Regions from separate parts of the Pectobacterium parmentieri genome, predicted to be linked through region 1. Evidence: predicted binding sites of a transcription regulator. Region 1 holds the regulator's gene; each other region holds the start of a gene.
What was found. The regulator CRP, encoded in region 1, controls carbon source genes, mostly activating them, when cyclic AMP is high. The targets are predictions, from matches to a motif close to ATGTGANNNNNNTCACAT.

Region 1 (3,168 bases):
ACGTGGCACAGCATGTCGATTTGCTCGTCGGCGTGGTACCGATCGTCAACCTGGAGTGGATCCAAAAGCTGATTCGTGACGTCAATGAACGTGGTCATTCGCGTGAAGCGGTGATGGATTCCGTCGTCCGCTCTATGGAAGACTACATCACCTACATCACGCCACAGTTTTCTCGCACACACATCAACTTCCAGCGCGTCCCCACCGTGGACACCTCCAACCCGTTTGCTGCCAAGTCAATCCCCTCACTGGATGAAAGTTTCGTCGTCATCCACTTTCAGGGATTGGATAATATTGATTATCCCTATCTGCTCGCCATGTTGCAGGGGGCGTTTATCTCCCACATCAACACGTTGGTCGTCCCCGGCGGAAAAATGGGGCTAGCGATGGAGCTAATCATGGCACCGCTGGTGCAGCGGCTGATAGAAGGGAAAGCCATCGAATAAGCAAAGCTGGGCACGGTGAGAACGTGCCCGAGGATAATACCAATCGTTTATGCATCGAGATACTCGGGCCGTCCACCGGGGTGAGGCCTCCCTACGAGAACCTCCCCCCCGGTGTTTCTCCTAATAACGGGCTCAAGTGAGCAGAATTAGTGCCCAGAGGAAGGAACTATGCCAGCGCTCTAATTTCGTGACTGTGCGTCACTTCAACGGCTTTGCCCAGCATCAATGCCACGGAGCAGTATTTTTCCGCTGATAGGGCAACCGCCCGCTCAACGACGTTATCGGTCAACCCTTTCCCCGTCACAATAAAATGCAGATTGATATGGGTAAATAAACGCGGCGCTTCAGAGCGGCGTTCCGAGGTTAATTTCACCTCACAATCTGCCACATCGTTGCGGCCTTTTTGCAGAATTGAAACCACATCAATCGCGCTGCATCCCCCTACGGACATCAACACCATTTCCATCGGACTAGGCGCTTTATCGCCAGAATTACCGTCCATCAATATCTGGTGCCCTGATGCCGATTCGCCCAAAAACGTTAAGCCTTCAACCCATTTTACCCGAGCCTGCATGATGCCTCTCCACTAAAATTTTTTTGAAAATTTATATCGTTACTGTACAAAAACCAGCGTTAATCAGAGCTTTGTCATGCTGAAGCGAGACAACACAAGACACATCATTAAAGCTGTGTTAAAACAAAAATAGAATAGACCTTTTCTGGACAAACCCAGAAACGAAGAAGATGATGACGTAGCCAGACATACCCAGCCACGTTTACGGTGCGGCAAGGTAGCAACCGGAAAATCAAGGGTACAGTGGTTCCAGTATATTCCCTGACGTCATTCTGCCTAGACTGAATTTTATTTTTTTAGCAGTTAAACACGCCGTACAGGGAACTCTGACCCCTGTAATTTGCGCAGTGAATTACAACAGAGGATGATAGCGAATGGTTCTCGGCAAACCGCAGACAGACCCAACTCTCGAATGGTTCCTTTCCCATTGTCATATCCACAAGTATCCATCGAAGAGCACGCTGATTCACCAAGGTGAAAAAGCAGAAACGCTTTACTACATCGTGAAAGGCTCTGTCGCAGTGCTAATCAAAGATGAAGAAGGCAAGGAAATGATTCTTTCCTACCTCAATCAGGGCGATTTTATTGGTGAGCTAGGCCTGTTTGAAGAAGGTCAGGAGCGCAGTGCCTGGGTTCGGGCAAAAACTGCCTGTGAAGTGGCTGAAATTTCATACAAAAAATTCCGTCAACTCATCCAGGTTAACCCGGACATCCTCATGCGCCTGTCTGCGCAAATGGCAAACAGACTTCAGGTGACTTCAGAAAAAGTCGGCAACCTCGCCTTCCTTGATGTGACTGGCCGTATCGCCCAAACATTACTCAACCTGGCCAAACAACCTGATGCCATGACACATCCGGATGGCATGCAAATTAAAATTACCCGTCAGGAAATTGGGCAAATCGTTGGCTGCTCGCGTGAAACCGTGGGCCGCATTCTGAAAATGTTAGAAGACCAGAATCTGATCTCTGCACACGGTAAAACGATCGTCGTTTACGGCACTCGCTAAATCCCTGTCGCGGTACCCTACCAATAAAAAAGCGTGAAGCCTCGGCCTCACGCTTTTTTTATGGCGAGTTTTCTGCTCGTCACCCCACGCGCCGTCGCAAGCGACGTTGAAAAACGTTCCCTACGTTTTTTATGGCGTGCCATCCCTGGCCGCCCCCCTGCGGGCCGTCGCAAGCGACGTTGAAAAACGTTCCCTACGTTTTTTTATCGCTGCTATTTTAAGAGCGTAACTCAGTTTCCTGCGTTAACGACCTGCGCAACAGCGTTGGCGAATTTCGCCATCCCCTGTGCAATATCATCTTCATCAATGATCAAAGACGGCACAAAACGGATGACGTTCGGACCCGCCATCAACACCATCAGCCCCTGTGCCGTTGCGGCAGCCAGAAATTCGCCCGCACGGCCATGCCACTGCGGTTTCAGTTCGGCCCCCAACAGCAGCCCCATACCACGTACCTGATCAAACACACCGTACTGCTGGTTGATTTTCTCAAGTTCACTAACAAAGCGATCGTGACGATCTGCTACGCCCGACAGCACTTCCGGCGTATTGATGATATCCAGCGCGGCTTCTGCCACCGCACAGGCCAGCGGATTGCCGCCATAGGTCGTTCCGTGTACCCCAACCGTCATGGCCGATGCGATCTCTTCCGTCGTCAGCATCGCGCTAATAGGGAAACCACCGCCCAACGCTTTAGCGGTTGTCAGGATATCCGGCGTAATCCCATAGTGCATATAGCTGAATAATTTACCGGTACGCCCCATCCCGCTCTGCACTTCATCAAACACCAACAGCGCTTTATGTTGATCGCACAACTCACGAACGCCCTGCAAAAACTCAGGCGTAGCGGGTGTAATACCGCCCTCTCCCTGAATCGGCTCCAGCACAACCGCGCAGGTGTGATCGTCCATCACTGCTTTAACCGCAGCCAGATCGTTGAATGGTACGTGCACAATATCGGCAGGCTTAGGCCCGAAACCATCGGCATACTTAGGTTGTCCGCCAACTGAAACGGTGAACAGCGTGCGACCATGGAATGCATTGTAGAAGGCGATGATCTTGGTTTTATACGGACTATGGCGTTTAACCGCATAGTGACGTGCCAGCTTAAATGCCGCTTCGTTAGCCTCTGCACCGGAGT
Region 2 (3,168 bases), 1.9 Mb from region 1:
CCTCCTTAATCAGCTTAAGCTCCATGGCTGTTACGATTGACTACCGTCATGAAATGAAGGATACCAAGTCAGCCGATCACAAAGATCGCCTGCTGATGTCCCACCGTTTTGACAACGGTTTTGGCCTATCAATGGAAGGTAAATGGGGTCAAGCAAGCAACGACAAAACCCCCAATAAACCGTATAATGAAACCGTCAGCAACGGCACCGAAGTCACCGCCAGCTACCTGTATAAATTCAATAAAACCTTTGGATTGGAAGGCGGCCTGAATCTGGTTTCCAATTCTACTAGCAACAACTATCGTCCTTACATCAAAGGTACAGCGAATATTACCGATTCGCTGTATTATGGCCTGCGCTATCGTGCATCTTACCTTCGCGTAAGTGGTGATATTGGTAAATCAAGCGTGACAAACCCTACCGATATCACTGGTTATACCATCACCAGCACGCTGGGTTATAAACTGCCAGCGAACTTCGTGGTTGAATACGAACTCGAATACAACAAAAACAACAAAGCAGGCGCTACTTGGTATTTGTCTGATAGCGAGAATTATGAAATTAGCCACGATATTAAACTGGCTTACAAATTAGACAAAAATTGGACACCTTATGCACAGGTAGGTAACGTCAAAGGTAGTACTACCACTGACGAGCGCCAAACTCGCTACCGTGTTGGTGTACAGTACAGTTTCTAATGGCTAATGCCATGTAGAAATAGATTTAATAGTAAATAGCGTCATTTTTATTGGTTTGTTATTTCCTGTCTATAAAAACGGCGACGTTATTAACGTCGCCGTTTTTTATTCTTCACATTTAATCACCACACCAGATCAGAAACGATAGCCCACGCCAAACATAAAGGCCCATGGATCAAGTTTAGTATGAATACTTTGCTGATCGTTACCGGCTTTAAATTTCACATCGGTATCAATATCCATCCACCACACGGACATATTGAGCAACCAGTTTTTATCCAGGTTGTAATCCAATCCAGCCTGAGCAGCAACACCCCAGGAATTCTTCAGGCTCAGATCGCTCAGACCAGCACCTTTCCCCGTATCATTAAATTTCTCATCGAAGAACATCGTGTAGTTCAGGCCAACGCCCAAATAGGGACGTAATTTATCTTGAGCATCACCAAAATAGTATTGTGCTACCAGTGATGGTGGCAGGTGTTTAACTTCCGCAATAGTGCCTGTACCCGGTGTACCAACTTTGTGTTTGAACGGTGTGGCGGCGAGCAATTCAACACCAATATTGTCCGTTACCATATAGCTGAAAGTCAGACCCAACTGAGTATTGTTGCTAACCTGAAACTCCCCCAACCCCAGCACGTTGTCCGAGCTTTCAGCAGGACGCACGGTAGTCGTTCCTGCCCGAACAATGAAATCACCCGCTTGATGCGCCTGCACAAATACCGGCATAAACGTCGCTGCCAACCAGAAGAAAGATGTTTTTTTCATTACCCACTCCATTTGCATGGTTTAAATTCCGAGCAAAATATACCTCTAAGTAGGTATTATTGTTTAAAGCCAGATCACATCCTTTAAAGGTTTTACGTCCAAACTGAACCAAATCATTTATCACTAACCAATTAAAATTCATGGAATTGATCTAAATCAAAAAAGACAACACGACCAATAAAACGCGTCATCGGTGACAAGGAAAATCACTATTGGTAACCATGCCACATTGATCCGCCGTGAAGGGAAAAGCAGCATTGCATCGTTGATGGGGTGCCACAGTACGAATTAACAGGTTACAATCGTAAGTTAAGTTCTTTCTGTCGATTTATTTTTCAAGGAGCCTGCATGCCTATCACGGCCAACGCGCTATACCGTGACGCAATGAATTTTACCCGCAACCAGTTCATCAGCATCTTAATGATGTCACTGTTAACGGCATTCATTACTGTCATCATGAATAACGTCTTTTTGCCCTCAGTGGATGAATTACAGATTTTGCTACATTCCATTAATGATGACTTTCCAGCTTCAGCCAAGCTCGGCTTGATGGACCTGGTCCAGCAACTGACGCCTGAACAGAAAAACGTGTTACTGAAAATTTCGGCAGCCGATATTTTTTCTACATTAGTGGGCAACTCGTTACTGGTCGGCGGGGTATTAATGTTGATCCAGTTGGTTTCTAACGGGCAACGAACCAGTGCGCTACGTGCTATTGGGGCATCTACACCGTTTTTACTTAAATTGTTTATTTTTCTCTTACTCTGCACTTTTCTCATCCCACTCGGCATAGTACTTTTTATTGTTCCCGGTATTTTACTGGCGATTGCATTATGTTTGTCTCCCGTGATTATGGTGGCAGATAAAAGTGGCGTGTTTCATGCGATAAAACTCAGCGCCAGGTTGGCTTACGATAATTTACGCATTACCGCCTCTGCGATTGTGACGTGGATGCTAACGAAGATCGTTATCTTGTTACTCGTATCCTTGTTACCGATTTCATCACCAACGGTAATGGCCGTAGTGCTAAATGGGCTCGGCAACCTGATTTCCGCTATCCTGCTCATTTATCTATTCCGCCTTTATATGCTGCTGCGCGCTTAATCGTTGCGCCCTGCCTATGTCACAACGAACTGACATAGGCTTCGCAGATCCGCTACCACCCCAATCGTAATTCTCTGCAAATTATTACAATATCTCGGGAATGGTGATCCACAATAAAGGATAATGGCGTGAGCTATCGGATAACTCTTGCGGGTTATGACTACGACACTGTTGAGTGATGGATTGATATAATGAAGCAACTTCTTGATTTTATACCGTTGGTCGTTTTTTTTGCTTTCTACAAACTTTATGACATCTATGTGGCTTCAGGTGCATTAATTGCGGCAACAGCGTTGTCACTCGCGATCACTTGGGTGATGTACCGCAAAATAGAGAAAATGACGCTGGTCACTTTTGCGATGGTCGTCGTTTTTGGTTCTCTAACGCTGGTGTTCCATAACGATCTGTTTATCAAATGGAAAGTAACCATCATCTACACGTTGTTTGCCATTGCCCTGCTGGTTAGTCAGTTTGTCATGAAACAAACCCTGATCCAGAAGATGCTGGGTAAAGAGTTGACCTTACCGCAGCCTGTTTGGGGGAAACTGAATTTCGCCTGGGCCATGTTCTTTCTGGTGTGCGGGTTGGTTAACATCTA
Region 3 (3,168 bases), 960 kb from region 1:
ACATGCAGGACAAGCTGAATGCTCGTCTGATGGGCGTTGCGCCGACGGGCAACGGTCGCCGCGAATCTTATGCGCATCTACCGATGCCACGTATGACCAACACCTACATGCTGGCTGGAAAATCCACACCGGAAGAGATTATCTCCAGTGTCGAATACGGCCTGTATGCGCCAAACTTTGGCGGCGGTCAGGTTGATATCACCTCTGGTAAATTCGTTTTCTCGACATCCGAAGCCTACCTGATCGAAAAAGGTCGGATTACCACGCCGGTCAAGGGCGCGACGCTGATTGGCTCTGGCATTGAAGCAATGCAGCAGATCTCGATGGTCGGCAACGATCTGGCGCTGGATAAAGGTGTCGGCGTATGCGGCAAAGAAGGGCAAAGCCTGCCAGTCGGTGTTGGTCAGCCTACGCTGAAGCTGGAAAGCCTGACTGTCGGCGGGACCGCGTAATTTGTTCTGATCCCCCGGTTAAAACCGCGCTTTATGAGCGCGGTTTTTTGTCCTCGCTATCATTCTCACTATAACCTTGATAGATCAGAGCGACGTTTTTGAAGTATTCCGTCATGTAGTTAATGCAGACCTGCACTTTTAGCGGCAGATTGTCCTTACGGGTGTAAAGCGCGTAAACCGGACGCGGGTCGGAGTGGTAGCGGTTGAACAGAATCTCTATTTCGCCGCGATTGATTTCGTCCACGATCCACATGAGCGGAACATACGCGATACCTGCCCCTGTCTTGAGCCAGCGCACCAGCGTTTGCGGGTCGTTAGTGACAAAGCGCCCCTGTGGTGTGATGCGGGTCGAAATGCCTTCCGGTGCGATTAGTTCGAATTCGCTATCGAGTCGTACACTGTATTCCAGCCAGGAAAAATTCCCCATATCTGTCGGTTTCTCCGGCGTACCGTGTTGCGCCAGATAACTTTTCGCGGCACAGACCACCATCGGCATTGAACCCAGACGCGTCGAGAACAGGCCGGAATCCTGCAGCGGGCCGACACGGATAACGATATCTAAGCCGTTGGCGATCAGGTCGGGAGCGGGGATGCCAGCAACCAGATTGACGGACAAACCGGGATATTCTTTTAGCATCTTGGCGGTCATGGTGGACAACACATGCTGCGCCATGGTGGAAGAACTGCCGATGCGCAGCGTGCCGATCGGCGTGTTGTTAAAGGCATAAAGTTGTTCGTGTACTTCATGAGCTTCATGCAGCATGCGGCGACAGCCGTGATAGTAAATTTTTCCCGCTTCCGTCAGCCCAATGCTGCGCGTGCTGCGGTTCAGCAGCTTAACTTGTAGTTCATTTTCAAGCTTGCTGACGGTCTGGCTGACGGCGGATACGCTCATCTGCAACTGGCGGGCGGCGGCGGTAAAAGAACCACATTCCACCACGCGAGCAAACACTGACATACTTTTTAGTCTTTCCATTATTCACTCTGGCTTAAAAGTGATTTAGATCACACTATGTAGATAAGGCGATAATAAGTATTCATAATATAGCCTATCCGTTGGTGTCGGGTGGAGCATTGTCCACCCAAGACTATCCAATGATTATGATTATTTACCCAATAGAGAGTAATACACTGATTTCCCATCGCTAGTCAGCCCCCTGCTGATATCGCTACTCATCAGTTTAACGCTATCTCCTTCGTTGGCCGTCAGCCTGCGGGATGAGGCCCTGTTGTCAATGCAGAACGTCAGCACGACGCAATGGAGCCGCACGACATAATTTACTACCTGGTAGCACACTTGTTCGTTACCGCTATCTACGAGAAAAAGGAAAAGAGGATGAGTTCACTCCCAGTTATGGTGTTGTTCGGGCTGTCATTTCCCCCCATATTTTTTGTCTTGCTGGTGTCGTTGACCCTGTTCTTTGTCGTGAACCGCCTACTGCTACCGACGGGTATCTATGATTTCGTTTGGCATCCGGCGCTGTTTAACAGCGCGCTGTTCTGCTGCTTATTCTATTTACTGTTCCGTTACGGCCTGTGAGGCGTCTGTGAAAAATTTCTTTTTAACCTTGTTTAGACGGCAGGCTACGCTGGCTAAAAAATTGAGCCGTATGGCCATCACGCTAGCCGTTGCGCTGTGTGCAATTGTGGCCATTTTTCGTGTCTGGGCGTTTTATACCGAATCGCCCTGGACGCGTGATGCCAAGTTCACTGCAGATGTGGTGGCGATTGCATCGGATGTCAGTGGGTTATTGACGGATGTGCGCGTTACGGACAATCAACTGGTGAATAAAGGTGATGTGTTGTTTGTTATCGATCAGCCGCGCTACAAGCAGGCTGTGACGCAGGCGGAAGCCGATGTCGCCTACTATCAGGCGCTGGTGACGGAAAAACGCCGAGAGTCAGGTCGTCGGGCGCGATTGGGCGTCAGTGCGATGTCGCAGGAAAATATCGATCAGTCCAGTAACGCATTGGAAACCGCAACGCACCAGCTTGCTAAAGCGCAGGCAGTATTGGTACTGGCGAAATTGGAACTGGAACGTACCGTGGTACGTGCCCCGGCCGACGGCTGGCTCACCAATCTGCATGTGCAAAACGGCGAGTTTATCGAGCGTGGTAACACGGTAGTGGCACTGGTGAAAAAGGATTCGTTCTACCTGCTGGCATACATGGAAGAGACCAAGCTTGAAGGCGTGCGCCGCGGTTATCGTGCGGAAATTACCCCACTCGGTAGCGAAAAGATATTTTACGGCACGGTGGATAGCGTAGCGGCTGGGGTCAATAACAACAGCAACAGTGCAAATACGAAAGGCTTGGCAAATGTAGATTCCAACTTGGAGTGGGTGCGTTTGGCACAGCGCGTGCCGGTGAAAATTCGCCTGGATCGTCAAATGGGTGACCTCTATCCGGCGGGCACTACCGCGACGGTGTTGATTACTGGCGAGCAGGTCAACAATGACAAAAGGCCTTCGCTGCTCATCAGCCTTTTCTATCGCCTGCGTGAGTTCGGTTAAGTGAGGCGATGATGAAAACCTCGTTGTTGGCAGACCCCCTATTCTTTACGACACCACAGCTTGCGCGCTTTCGCTTTGCTTTTAAGCTGACCTTTGCCGTCGTACTTTCCCTGTTCCTGGGGTTTCACCTGCAATTGGGGACCCCGAATACGGCAGTTATGACGGCGGCGATTGTCGCTGGTGGCCCTGCGTTCGTGGCAGGT
Region 4 (3,168 bases), 2.2 Mb from region 1:
CTTAACCAGAAACGGTCTTGATCGGGGATGGAAATGGAACGTTTATCTGCCGGAACAGGGCTGTCATCAAATGCGATACCGCTACGGAACGTCCAGTTATCGTCATGATAGTAGGTGGTGCCGAGTGCGATACGGTAGGCATCACGGAAGCCTTCCTCTTTCTGGAACAGCGTATTACCATTGCTACCTGTCGCTTTCAGTTCCTGGAAATGGCTCCAACTGGTGTAGGTCAGGCTGTAATGCACCGCCCATTTAGGTGCTACTCGGTGGTAGGCGGAGGCTTCCCACATTTCCGGCAGGTTCAGCGTCAGCTTACCGGGAATTGTTGCCCCCCCTGTCCCGACAGGTGTTCCTGGGAGGCCCGCAGGGATATTACTGCGGTAATCACCATCGAAGTCGATGTCGACTTTGGAACGGTAGGTCAGGCCGAAGCGATTGTTTTCATCCACTTCATACAGGATACCGGCATTCCAGCCGTAGCCCCACTCTTTACCTTCCATGTGAACCAGTTCTGAAGATGGGCCTGCGACTACGCCTTGCAAACCACCAGACGGTACTCCGTTAATGACGGGAGGAATGTTTGCCAGTTCACCAGCGCGACGAACAATCTTAGCATCGGCATAGACCGCATTGAGGCCCAGACCAAAGCTGAAATGTTGATTCAGGCGATATGCAGCGCTCAGGTTCAGGTTTGATGTCAACAGGTCGGTCTCTCCGCCGATAGAACCTGCTGCATAGTTATCATTAAATTTAGTCGCCAGACCATAGTTAGTGGTGGCGGAAGCACCAATCGCCCACTGTTCGTTAAGCGGCATGATGAAATGCAGGTTAGGTACCCAGGCATGTGGTGCGATGTTTTTGGCGCTGGTGTTCTGCCCTGGGACTTGGGAGTTTTTCCCCTGAACATCAATATCCGGGTTGATATAAGTGACGCCACCGGAGAATGAAGGGCGGTCAAACATGGTCATGGTTGCCGGGTTACGGCTGCCAGAGGTCGCATTGTCGGCTACGGCACCTTCACCAGAAAACGCGCGTCCCAGACCCGATGATGAATATTCATTAAGCTGGAAACCAGCCGCGGACACATTTGCTGAAAACAGGGCCACCGCAACAGCAATTGTGGATTGTTTGAACAGGTTTTTCTGGCTCATGACCAAAACCTCTTTATATGCTTGTTATTTAACGTTGTTACACGGGGTAACAAGGGACGCGCATTGTAGGGGGCGCACTCAGCCTGACAAATCAGACCAGTTGCCAAAGTATAAGTTGGGAATACGATAATGTTGCATTTGTGTGTTCTAAATATTTCCAAAATGATGCAGTAATTAGATCTACTTAACGTTTTGGTTAATTTGTGTGAGGAAGTATTACGCGATCTTTACTGCCTAATAACACTTTAATGTGACTGATATCACTAAAATTACTGGCTGGCATGAAGTGCTGGTACTGCTTTAGCATGAAGGAGTAAAATATAAGGAAGATAGAAATATTTGAACTGGATCAAATCTCCCGCGTCTTAAGAGGAAAGCATCATGACGAACGTAATCAATAAATGCAGTGCTGAAGAAACCGCAGCCTGCTGTTGTGTCGATGTCGGCACCATCATGGATAATACGGATTGCACGGCGTCTTACAGTAAAGTGTTCGGCGATCGTTCTGATGCAGAGGTGGCACTCACTGCTCTGACGGCAAAAGCGCGCGCGGTAGAATCCGAACCTTGCGACATCACCAGTACGCTGGAAGAGGTAGACGGCGGTGTGAAACTGGACATCGATTTTACATTTAGTTGTCAGGCTGAAACGATGATTTTCCAGCTCGGCCTGCGTTAATTTTTGTGTTGGCAGGAGCCTTTTCCTGGCTCCTGTTGGCTGTTTCTTGTCTTGCCCTAACAAATCGCCTGACCCCTGTTTTTCCCCTCCGCTTTTTGCCATTTATTCATCTTTGTTCGCAGCGACGTGCATGTTCTTCACACTTTTATGTTGCGCAGCTTTGCGTAATGTAACTATCTGGTTAACAATGAAATCAGGTCAGACCTGTTGTGCGCGTACTCTACTTTCGGTTAACAGGAGCGTTTATGAGCGAGGTATTACCTCTGATAACCCGCCGTGGCGATCGCATTGCGTTCGTGAGCGGATTACGCACCCCATTTGCCCGGCAGGCAACGGCCTATCATGGCGTACCTGCCATTGAGTTAGGCAAACTCGTCACCAGTGAATTACTGGTTCGAACGGGTATCGATCCTGAACTGATCGAGTTATTGGTGTTCGGACAGGTGGTCCAAATGCCTGAAGCGCCGAATATCGCCAGAGAGATTGTGCTCGGTACGGGTATGAGCGTGCATACCGATGCGTATAGCGTTTCACGCGCCTGTGCCACCAGCTTTCAGGCCGTCGCCAATGTAGCGGAAAGTATTATGGCAGGCACGGTGGAAGTCGGTATTGCCGGGGGGGCGGACTCCTCTTCCGTACTGCCCATTGGTGTCAGCAAAGCTTTGGCCAGAACACTGGTGGATATGAACAAGGCCCGAACGCTGGGCCAGAAGTTGAAGCTATTAAGTGGCCTGCGTCCGAAAGACTTGCTGCCGGTTGCGCCCGCCGTGGCGGAGTATTCCACCGGGTTGCGCATGGGCGATACCGCTGAACAGATGGCAAAAACCTACGGCATCACACGTGAAGAGCAGGATGAGTTGGCGCACCGCTCGCACAAGCTGGCAGCACAGGCTTGGGAATCGGGTGTGCTGCGGGACGAAGTGATGACGGCGTATGTCCCTCCTTATGAGAAAGCACTGAGTGAAGACAACAACGTGCGCCACGATTCGGCCTTAGAGCAGTATTCGCGTTTACGTCCGGCGTTCGATCGTCGGCATGGCACGGTGACGGCAGCGAACAGTACGCCACTAACGGATGGTGCGGCGGCGGTTTTGATGATGAGTGAATCTAAGGCTAAAAGCCTGGGACTTACGCCGTTAGGCTACCTGCGCAGCTATGCATTCAGCGCCATCGGCGTGCAGCGTGATATGTTGTTGGGGCCGGCTTATGCGTCCCCGCTTGCGCTGGCAAGGGCGGGTGTAGCACTGGCCGACCTGACGCTCATTGATATGCACGAAGCCTTTGCCGCCCAGACGTTGGCAAATCTGAAGCTGTTTGCCAGCGATGAGTTCGCCCGAAG

Region 2: a site for CRP is predicted at 1,611-1,628, ahead of ompW (outer membrane protein OmpW). Genes of this name have one in related genera too.
Region 3: a site for CRP is predicted at 1,446-1,463, ahead of aaeR (HTH-type transcriptional activator AaeR). Genes of this name have one in related genera too.
Region 4: a site for CRP is predicted at 1,489-1,506, ahead of A8F97_RS11565 (YfcZ/YiiS family protein). Genes of this name have one in related genera too.

The regions. Positions count from the first base shown of each region.
Region 1 is NZ_CP015749.1:4,705,170-4,708,337, reverse strand. It holds gene A8F97_RS21355 (phosphoribulokinase) at 1-446, shown strand, start outside; gene A8F97_RS21350 (OsmC family protein) at 613-1,020, opposite strand; gene crp (cAMP-activated global transcriptional regulator CRP) at 1,395-2,027, shown strand; gene argD (bifunctional acetylornithine/succinyldiaminopimelate transaminase) at 2,258-3,168, opposite strand, start outside.
Region 2 is NZ_CP015749.1:1,616,053-1,619,220, forward strand. It holds gene A8F97_RS07135 (oligogalacturonate-specific porin KdgM family protein) at 1-698, shown strand, start outside; gene ompW (outer membrane protein OmpW) at 834-1,466, opposite strand; gene A8F97_RS07145 (YciC family protein) at 1,815-2,570, shown strand; gene A8F97_RS07150 (septation protein A) at 2,762-3,168, shown strand, end outside.
Region 3 is NZ_CP015749.1:3,748,837-3,752,004, reverse strand. It holds gene tldD (metalloprotease TldD) at 1-452, shown strand, start outside; gene aaeR (HTH-type transcriptional activator AaeR) at 484-1,428, opposite strand; gene aaeX (p-hydroxybenzoic acid efflux pump operon protein AaeX) at 1,789-1,992, shown strand; gene aaeA (p-hydroxybenzoic acid efflux pump subunit AaeA) at 2,063-2,965, shown strand; gene aaeB (p-hydroxybenzoic acid efflux pump subunit AaeB) at 2,977-3,168, shown strand, end outside.
Region 4 is NZ_CP015749.1:2,549,683-2,552,850, reverse strand. It holds gene fadL (long-chain fatty acid transporter FadL) at 1-1,151, opposite strand, end outside; gene A8F97_RS11565 (YfcZ/YiiS family protein) at 1,533-1,829, shown strand; gene fadI (acetyl-CoA C-acyltransferase FadI) at 2,075-3,168, shown strand, end outside.